DNA from 4 places in the Nocardia sp. GCM10030253 genome. Region 3 is predicted to be linked to each of the others. Evidence: riboswitches for the same ligand, from Rfam matches in the RefSeq annotation. Region 3 holds a riboswitch; each other region holds the start of a gene.
What was found. Region 3 has a riboswitch for S-adenosylmethionine ahead of ACFQZZ_RS30625 (bifunctional o-acetylhomoserine/o-acetylserine sulfhydrylase). Riboswitches for the same ligand answer to the same signal wherever they lie in the genome.
Positions count from the first base shown of each region.

Region 1: another riboswitch for S-adenosylmethionine. It lies ahead of ACFQZZ_RS13770 (amino acid ABC transporter permease); the one in region 3 lies ahead of ACFQZZ_RS30625 (bifunctional o-acetylhomoserine/o-acetylserine sulfhydrylase).
Region 2: another riboswitch for S-adenosylmethionine. It lies ahead of ACFQZZ_RS28375 (rhodanese-like domain-containing protein); the one in region 3 lies ahead of ACFQZZ_RS30625 (bifunctional o-acetylhomoserine/o-acetylserine sulfhydrylase).
Region 4: another riboswitch for S-adenosylmethionine. It lies ahead of ACFQZZ_RS10395 (aminotransferase class V-fold PLP-dependent enzyme); the one in region 3 lies ahead of ACFQZZ_RS30625 (bifunctional o-acetylhomoserine/o-acetylserine sulfhydrylase).

Region 1 covers NZ_JBHTDL010000006.1:315,063-317,254, reverse strand. The annotation lists gene ACFQZZ_RS13775 (amino acid ABC transporter ATP-binding protein) at 1-186, opposite strand, end outside; gene ACFQZZ_RS13770 (amino acid ABC transporter permease) at 183-1,091, opposite strand; SAM riboswitch class I at 1,545-1,638, opposite strand; gene ACFQZZ_RS13765 (hypothetical protein) at 1,916-2,192, shown strand, end outside.
Region 2 covers NZ_JBHTDL010000012.1:440,908-443,099, forward strand. The annotation lists gene ACFQZZ_RS28370 (O-succinylhomoserine sulfhydrylase) at 1-1,003, opposite strand, end outside; gene ACFQZZ_RS28375 (rhodanese-like domain-containing protein) at 1,000-1,416, opposite strand; SAM riboswitch class IV at 1,431-1,547, opposite strand; gene ACFQZZ_RS28380 (hypothetical protein) at 1,611-2,066, opposite strand.
Region 3 covers NZ_JBHTDL010000014.1:231,481-233,672, forward strand. The annotation lists gene ACFQZZ_RS30615 (MFS transporter) at 1-227, opposite strand, end outside; gene ACFQZZ_RS30620 (TetR family transcriptional regulator) at 362-1,096, shown strand; SAM riboswitch class IV at 1,149-1,259, shown strand; gene ACFQZZ_RS30625 (bifunctional o-acetylhomoserine/o-acetylserine sulfhydrylase) at 1,349-2,192, shown strand, end outside.
Region 4 covers NZ_JBHTDL010000005.1:430,442-432,633, forward strand. The annotation lists gene ACFQZZ_RS10395 (aminotransferase class V-fold PLP-dependent enzyme) at 1-1,203, opposite strand, end outside; SAM riboswitch class IV at 1,250-1,363, opposite strand; gene ACFQZZ_RS10400 (LysE family translocator) at 1,503-2,156, shown strand.

The sequences.
Region 1 (2,192 bases), on a different contig from region 3:
CAGCAGCGTCGACTTGCCGGAACCGGATGGGCCGATGACGGTGACCACTTCGCCCGCGGCGACGGTCAGGTCGATGCCGCGCAGGACCTCGTGCGCGCCATACGATTTGCGGACACCACGGACCTGGACGGCGGGAGCCGTGCCGGTATGCCGCTGCTCGACCGTGTCGAGCGCACCGGCGCTCATCGGGTCGCTCCGCGCGGTGCGGCCGAACCGATTTCGGCGACGTCGCGCAGCCTCTGCCATGCCCGCTGCAGTGGTGTCGGCGGCGGTGTGCGCTGTGCGCCCTTGGCGTAGTGGCGTTCGATGTAGAACTGCGCCACCGACAGGATCGTGGTCAGGATGATGTACCAGACCGTGGCGACCATGAGCAGCGGCACCACCCGGCCACTGCGGCCGTAGATCACCTGGACCTGGTAAAAGAGCTCGGCGATCGCCATCACCGACACGATCGAGGTGCCCTTGAACAGGCTGATCACTTCGTTGGTCGCGTTCGGCAGGATGGATCGCATCGCCTGCGGGACGATGATGGTGCGGAACTGGCGTAGGCGCGGAATGCCGAGCGCCGCCGCGGCTTCCAGTTGGCCGGGATCGACCGAGATGAAGCCGGCACGGATGATTTCGGCCGAGTATGCCGCCTGGTGCAGCGCCAACCCGATCACCGCCGCGGTGAACCCGCTGATCACGCCGTTCACTTCGAAGGTCAGAAACGGGGGGCCGAAAGGGATTCCGAGGGACAGCGTGTTGTACAGGTAGGCAAGGTTGAACCAGAACAGCAGCTGCACGATCAACGGAATCGACCGGAACGCCCAGATGTAGACCCATGAAATCACCCGCAGCACCGGATTGTTCGACAGCCGCGCGATCGCCAATGCGGTACCGATCACGAACCCGAGCGCAGTACCCCACACCGTGAGCTCCAACGTGACCCGCAGTGCCGACAACACCGACTTCGCGGTGAAGTACTTCGCGAACGTGGACCAATCCCAGCCCGGATTGGTTACCAACCCATGTATGAACTGCGCGAGCAGCACCAGCGCCACCGCACTGATCACCCACCGCCATGGATGCCGTGTCGGGGCAACCTTCAGCGCTGGCTCGGTGGTCTCACCGAGTGCGGTTGCAGCGCCGCTGTCGAGCGTCGCGGTAGCGCTGCGTGCACTGACGATGGCGGGATCGCCCGTCGTACCCGGCTCGCTCGATGCGGGGGCGAGGCCACGGGATTCAGCGGCGTCGGATCTGGCGGATTCGTCGGGTGTTGCGGTGGCGGGCCTACCGGGTGCGGCCTTCGTGCCGGGCCCGTCCGGGGAGCCGGGCGCACCGCCGACGGCGGCGCCGGATGCGATGGACGCACTCATGTCGAGGTCCTTCGAAGAAAACGAACGGGACCGCCCCTCATCGGGCGGCGGTCACATCACCCGGCCAGCGACGGGTGCACGGTCTGGCGGCGCGATCAGCCTCGACAGTTCGCGGCGGTGACGCGGCACTGGTCGACATGACGACGGGCCCAACGGTTGACGCATTGCTCGGTGATCATTTCGTTTCCTCCATCGTTCCCGGCGGAAGCACCCGCACCCGGCGAGCGGGGGGTTGCTGCGACGTCGACGAGCCAGGTCTCTCGGTCGCTCTGGATGGTGCGGCCCGCGCCGAGCGCGGGCCTCGAAGGGTTTAGCCCGATCAGCATGCGAAGTAAGGGCACTCCAGAACAAGGTTAGGAATCACTGTGAGCGCAGCCCTTGTCCGAGCGCCCCATGCCCGCGATCATTTAGCCCGTCGCCACGCCCCACCTTTCGGCCCGAGTGTCGACCGTGCGACGCGCGACGCGCCGGAAAGTTGCCAGTCGGAAGAAGCCCTGTTGTGAGGGTTTGCCGGAGTACCCTGACCTCGATCGTGCCGACGATGAGAGAGGTCCGCTGTGACCGTTGTGCGCCGTCTGACCACGCTTACCGCCATTGCGACCAGCTCGGCCGCACTAGCGCTCGCAACCCCGGCCATCGCCGTCGGCGCCCCGGCGGTTCCGGCCCCCGCACCCCCGGCCGCGTCAGCTCCTGCGTCCGCCGAGCGCCCTGGCCTGGCCCAATCGGCCGCTCCCAATGATCTGTTCGGCGCATATCAGTCGGCAATCGACGCGCTGCACACCTTCGGCATGGACCCGTTCCTGTACCCGACCGCCGCGCCATTCTGCTCCAACG
Region 2 (2,192 bases), on a different contig from region 3:
AGGCGCGCTTCTTGCCCTCGTCAGCGGGTGCGTTCAACTCGAAAGTGACCACGGTCCCGCCGCCGCTCATCTGGCTGGTGGCCAGCGCGTGCTGCGGATGTGATTCCAGGAAGGGATATTTCACCCAGCCAACGGACTTGTTGCCCTCGAGGAACTCGGCGATGCGCAGCGCGGATGCGGTCGAATGACGCACCCGAAGCGGCATGGTCTCCAGGCCCTTGAGCAGAGTCCACGCATTGAACGGGCTCAGCGCGGGGCCGGTGTGGCGCATCAGGTTTTTCACCGGGCCGTCGATGTAATCGTGCTCGCCGAGAATCGCGCCGCCGAGCACCCGACCCTGGCCGTCGATGTGCTTGGTGCCGGAATACACGAGAACGTCGGCGCCGAGTTCGAAGCCGCGCTGCAGCAGCGGTGTGGCGAAAACGTTGTCCAGCACCACCTTCGCGCCCGCCGCGTGTGCGAGTTCGGTGACCCGGCGCACGTCGACAAGCGTCTGCATGGGGTTGGCCGGTGTCTCGAAGAACACCGCCTGGGTTGGCACCGACAGCGCTTGCTCCCACTGGTCGAGGTCGTCGCCGTCGACGAAGACGGTCTCGATGCCCCAGCGCGGCAGAATCTCGTTGCACACCACGAAGCAGGAGCCGAACAGGCTGCGCGCGGCCACGAGTCGATCACCGGCGCCAAGCAGCGCGCCAAGCGCGGTGAAGACCGCGGACATACCGCTGGCCGTGGCGAAGCAGGCTTCGGCGCCGTCCATCAGGCGCAGCCGCTCCTCGAACATGGCGACCGTCGGGTTGCCGTAGCGGGAGTAGACGAAATGCTCGACGTCGCCGGTGAACGCGGCCTCGGCGGCCTCGGCGCTCTCGTAGACGAAGCCGGAGGTCAGGTACAGCGCTTCGGCCGTCTCCTCGAAACCGGAGCGCCGCAAGCCACCTCGCACGCCGAGGGTCGCCGGACCGACGCCCTCGGGCAGCGGCTTGTCGAAGGAACCGCCGGTGATCACGACTGCCGCCACGGAAGTCCGATGGCCCGCCAGCCGGAACCGCCACGATGGCCGGTCGCGTCGAGGCCGCCCTCGAAGCCCTCCAGCACGTTGTAGGACGGGCCGATCCCGAGGCTGGTCGCGATGTCGGCGGCATGCGCGGAACGCTGGCCGGAGCGACACAGGAACACCACGGGGGCCTCCGGGTCGCGGCCGTCGAGTGCCTCGGTCAGTTGCTCCACAAAGGCACTGTTGCGGGTGCCGGTTCCGTCGACCCACTCGATCAGCACCGTCGGGCGCTCGATCGAGGTGGTGTCGGGAACTCCGACGAAGCGCCATTCGGCTTCGGTACGCACGTCCACCAGGACGGCTTCGGGGTTGTCCCGCAATAGTTCCCACGCTTGCTGTGGGGTGATGTCACCGGCATAACTCATGTGGACCTCCTGTGAATCCGCTCTTGCCGCACCTGGGTTTCGGTGCGCGGCCAGGTCGTCACCCGGAGCACCCCGCCGCGGAGGAGGGTTGCCGACCAGCAAGCCGGGGCTTGACGCTGGTTCTCATGACCTGGTTCTGAGATTGCCTGGGCGGGGGTCACCCTGTCAAACCCCAGTTCACGACGCAGGACGAGTCAACCGCAGATGAGCCAACGGTCGCCGGATCGCGTCAGATTCCAGGTCGCGGGCGTCTCCTTGCCGTCGACCTTCGTCGTCACCGTCGCCTTCGCCCGATTCCCGTTGACCATCGGATTCTCGATTTTGGTTATCTCGACCGACTTTCCGGTTTCGATGCCGCCGAGTTGGGGCGCCAGCGATGACTTGCCCTCGTCGAATCCGTCGCAGGCCACACCTGGCGGCGGCGTGATATCCGAACGGCCGCGTGCGTCGGCGTAGTTGCGGACCGCGGCCGCGATCCGGTCGGCTTCTGTGACATTTTTCTCAGCCGGTGACAGCAGTCCGCCGAGCACGATCGCGACGACCACGACCGCCGCGACCACCGCGGCCGCGATGAACGGCCACGCGGAGCGGGAGTCGGTCTGATCGACCTCGATTACTTGGTCGCCGTCGGTGTCTCGCTGATCGGTCATGTCCACGATGATCCCTGGTCCGCGGGGGTATCCGGCGCCCGCCCCCGAACTCGGCGACACGTCGCGGACGATCGGCGTCGCTACTGTGTATGTCGGGGCGCGCCGTGGGTACGCAGTGAAGCGGAG
Region 3 (2,192 bases):
CCGAGCAACAGCAACCCGCCGAAGATCAGCGTGTAAGCGGTGAGCATCCATTGCCTGTTGCCATCACTGATATCGAGATCACGTTGTGCGAACGGCAGCGAGATGGTCACGATGGTGGCATCCAGCACCACCATGAGCTGGGCCAACGCGATCACCGCCAGGGCCAACCAGCGCGCCGAACTGCCTTGCTTTTCTGGAACGTCTACCGCTGTCGCAGTCTCGGTCACCTTGATCTCCTCGTAACTCGAAGTATGGCGATCATCCTGTCATTGTCAGACATTTGTCGTCAAGAGAAAAATGTCGCAATCCGACATTTGGCTGTCGGCGACACGAAAAGGCCTGGCTGCGATAGAGTGGGAGGATGCTCGAGTCATCAACGCCGACCGGCGCGAGCGCCGCAGCGGACTCCCCTGCCAGCGCCGAGGCGAACCAGGACCATGCCGCGAGTCCGGCGCCCGCGGGCCTGCGCGAGCGCAAAAAGCAGCAGACCCGCTTGCGCATCATCGAGGTCGGACTCGACCTCTGCGACGCGCACGGCTTCGATGCCACGACCGTCGAGCAGATCGCCAACGCCGCGGATGTGTCACCCCGCACGATCAACCGGTATTTCGACAGCAAAGAAGACATCGTCCTCGGGCCGATCAAGGACTTCGGCCTCGCCGTCGCCGAGACCCTGCGCGGACTCCCGGTCACCGGCAACGAGCTGCAAGCGCTGCGCGAGGCCTTCCTGCACGCTGTCGACCAGGCTGCAGGCGGAACTGAGCCGATCTCGTTCCGGCAGTTCCAGCAAATGCAGCGCATCCTGCGCAGCAGCCCGTCGGTCAGCGCGCGCAGCCTCGAGCACGCCGACCACAAGACCATCGCGATCGCCGAGGTGCTTGCCGAACGACTCCACACTCAGCCCGACGCACTGCAGGTGCGGCTGATCGTCGGCACCTGGCAGCTGATCGGTCAGCTCGGGATGGAGTGCTCGGTCGACATACTCGATGAAGACGACCCGGCAGCGGCAGCCCTGGCGGGCCGCACCGCGTTCCTCACGACCTACGACGAGTTCGTACGCCTCTGCTGCATCCCGCAGGCCACCGAAACCCAGTGAGTTCGGCAACGGATTTCGATCGTCGCCCGACCGCCAGCTATGATGCCGATCAGGTCATGAGTGCCAGCGCGAAGCCCCGGCTTGCTGGACGGCAACCCTCCAGCAGCGGTGGGGTGCTCCGGGTGATGACCGGGCTCTCGAAAGTCGAGAGCAAGCGCGCTACTGCAGGAGGTTCCCCCAATGTGTTGTTGTCCGTCGCCCACACCCCGGTAAGCAAGTAGTTCTGGCGAACAACCCTCTTTGGAGCAAGACATGAGTGACCCCATCGCGTCCGCAGCCGATATCGATCCGACCGTTTCGTCCGATCCGACGCAGTGGTCCTTCGAGACCAAGCAGGTTCACGCGGGGCAGGCCCCGGACGGGACCACCGGCGCACGCGCCCTCCCGATCTACCAGACCACCTCCTACGCCTTCCGCGATACCGATCACGCGGCCGCACTGTTCGGTCTGGCCGAACCGGGCAACATCTACACCAGGATCATGAACCCGACCCAGGACGTGGTCGAGCAGCGCATCGCCGCCCTCGAGGGCGGTGTCGCGGCATTGCTGCTGGCCTCCGGGCAGGCCGCGGAGACCTACGCGATCCTCAACCTGGCCTCGGCCGGTGACCACATCGTGTCCAGCCCGCACCTCTACGGCGGCACCTACAACCTCTTCCACTACTCACTGCCCAAGCTCGGTATCGAGGTGTCCTTCGTAGAGGACCCCGACGACCTCGAGCAGTGGCGTGCGGCCATCCGGCCGAACACCAAGGCGTTCTACGGCGAGACCATCGCCAATCCGAGCAGCGCCATCTTCGACATTCCCGGCATCTCCGCCATCGCGCACGCCAACGGGCTGCCGCTCATCGTGGACAACACGGTCGCAACCCCGTACCTGATCCAGCCGCTCGCGCACGGTGCGGACATCGTGGTGCACTCGGCGACCAAGTACCTCGGCGGGCACGGCACGGCGGTCGCCGGCGTGATCGTCGATGGCGGCACGTTCGACTGGACCGTGCGTGACGAGAAGGGCGAGCCACGGTTCCCCGGTTTCACCACCCCGGACCCGAGCTACCACGGTGCCGTGTTCGCCGATCTCGGCGCGCCCGCCTACG
Region 4 (2,192 bases), on a different contig from region 3:
GACGAGGGTGGCGACAGCGTCGACGAGGCGGTCGACGTCTGCGGAGCTGGTGCCGAGCCCGATGCTGGCGCGCAGCGCGCCGTCGAGGCCGAGACGGGCGAGCAGCGGGTGGGCGCAGAAGCGGCCGTCGCGGACCCCGATGCCGTGTTCGGCCGACAGGTAGGCGGCGACGTGGCCGGGGACGAAACCGTCGAGGGTGAAGGCGACGATGCCGACGGTGTCGGGGCTGTCGTCCCAGATGCGGAGAAGATCGACGCCGGGAATGGCGGAGAGTCCCGCGCGCAGGCGCTCGGCGAGCGCGCGCTCGTGGGTGGCGAGTGTTTCGGGATCGATCGCACAGAGCGCGTCACAGGCGGCGGCGAGCGCTGCCGCGCCGAGGACATTCGGGGAGCCCGCTTCGTGGCGCTGCGGCGCGGGGGCCCAGTCGGCGCCGGTGGTGGTGACCTCGCGGACCGCACCGCCGCCTGCCAGATACGGGTCGGCGGCATCCAGCCAATCGCGGCGGCCGACAAGCACACCCGCTCCGAACGGCGCGTACAGCTTGTGGCCGGAGAACGCCAGATAGTCGATGCCCGTGTCGCGCAGGCTGATTCGCCGGTGCGGCGCCAGCTGCGCCGCGTCGACAAGAATGCGAGCGCCGCACTGGTGGGCGATGGTGGCCAGCCGCTCCAGCGGCAGTACCTCGCCGGTGACATTGGAGGCGCCGGTGACGGCGAGCAGCGCGGCAGGCTTGCTGCACAGTTCGGCGACGAGCAGCCGGATGGTCTCGGCCACGGTGTCCGCGGCTCGCACGACGCGGCGACCGTGCCTGGTCCATGCCAGGAAATTCGCGTGGTGCTCGATATCGAGCACTACGGTGTCGCCCGGCACGCAGGCCGCGAGCAGGTTCAGCGAATCGGTGGTGTTGCGGGTGAACACCACCACCTGGTCATCGTCGGCATCGAGGAACCGCGTCACCGAACCGCGGGCGGCCTCGTAGCACTCGGTGGAGATCCGCGAGGCGTAGCCGGCACCGCGGTGCACGCTCGCGTAGTACGGCAGCAACTGCTGTACCCGGTCGGCGACCTGCGCCAAGGCCGGTGCGCTCGCGGCGTAGTCGAAGTTGGCGTAGGTGGTCGTTCCGCCCTGAACGAGCGGCACCCGCAGGTCGTCGCCGGAAACCCGGGCGAGGGCGGCACAGCTCTGATCCACAACAGCAGTCATCACGAAATCCCGTCGGCTATGGGACCCGGAACCAAGGGGTTATTCGAGTCCGCGCTTGCCGCGCCCGGTCGGGCGGCGGCCAGGTCGTCACCTGGAGCACCCCACCGCGGAGGAGGGTTGCCGACCAGCTAGCCAGGGCTTGATGCTGGTACTCATGACCTGCACCGAGATTGACAGACCCCACATGCCGCTGTCAACCGGTATCGCGAACGCCACCGGAGGAGCCGAGGCTAGTCGCGCACGATCTGCGCACGTCAAACCCAGTTGCGCGATGTCGTGATGTGCGGTCCCATCGGTAGGTGACGCTTTCCCTGCTGCTCAGTTTCATCGGCGTGTGCGTACTGCTGTCGATCACACCGGGCCCCGATTCGTTCCTGGTGCTGCGCTTCTCGATCGTGGACGCGCGACCGGGGATCGCCGCGGCGATCGGATCGGCGCTGGGCGGCATCGTGTGGGCCGTTGTCGTCGCGGCGGGCGTCGCCGCCTTGCTGGAGCAGTCGGCGACGGCCTATCGCGCGCTCAAGATCGTCGGTGGAATCTACCTGGTGTACTTGGGAGTTCGGGCGCTGATCGACCACCGGCGGCAACGCCGTGCGGCCGGTGCGATCGCCGACCCCACCGAAGCGGTTACCGCGCAGGCGAATTCCGGCGCTCCCGCCTCGATTCGCTCGGCGTTCGCCGCGGGTGTGGTGTCGTGCATGTTCAACCCGAAGGTCGGCCTGTTCTACCTCGCGGTGCTGCCCCAATTCCTCACCGAGGTCACCTTTGCCAACACCCTCGCCCTCGGCGCGGTCGAGTCGAGCATCGCCGCTGTGGAGATGGTGCTGCTCGCTATCGCCGCCTCCCGCGCGGTGGCGATGCTGCGCAAGCCGAAGGTCCGCGATCGCCTCGAACAGGCGAGCGCGGCCATTCTCGCGGCCCTCGGCGTCGGCACCGCCGCGTCCGCCGCGTAGCCGGTGCGGCCGAACGGAGTCTGTCGACCACTCGAC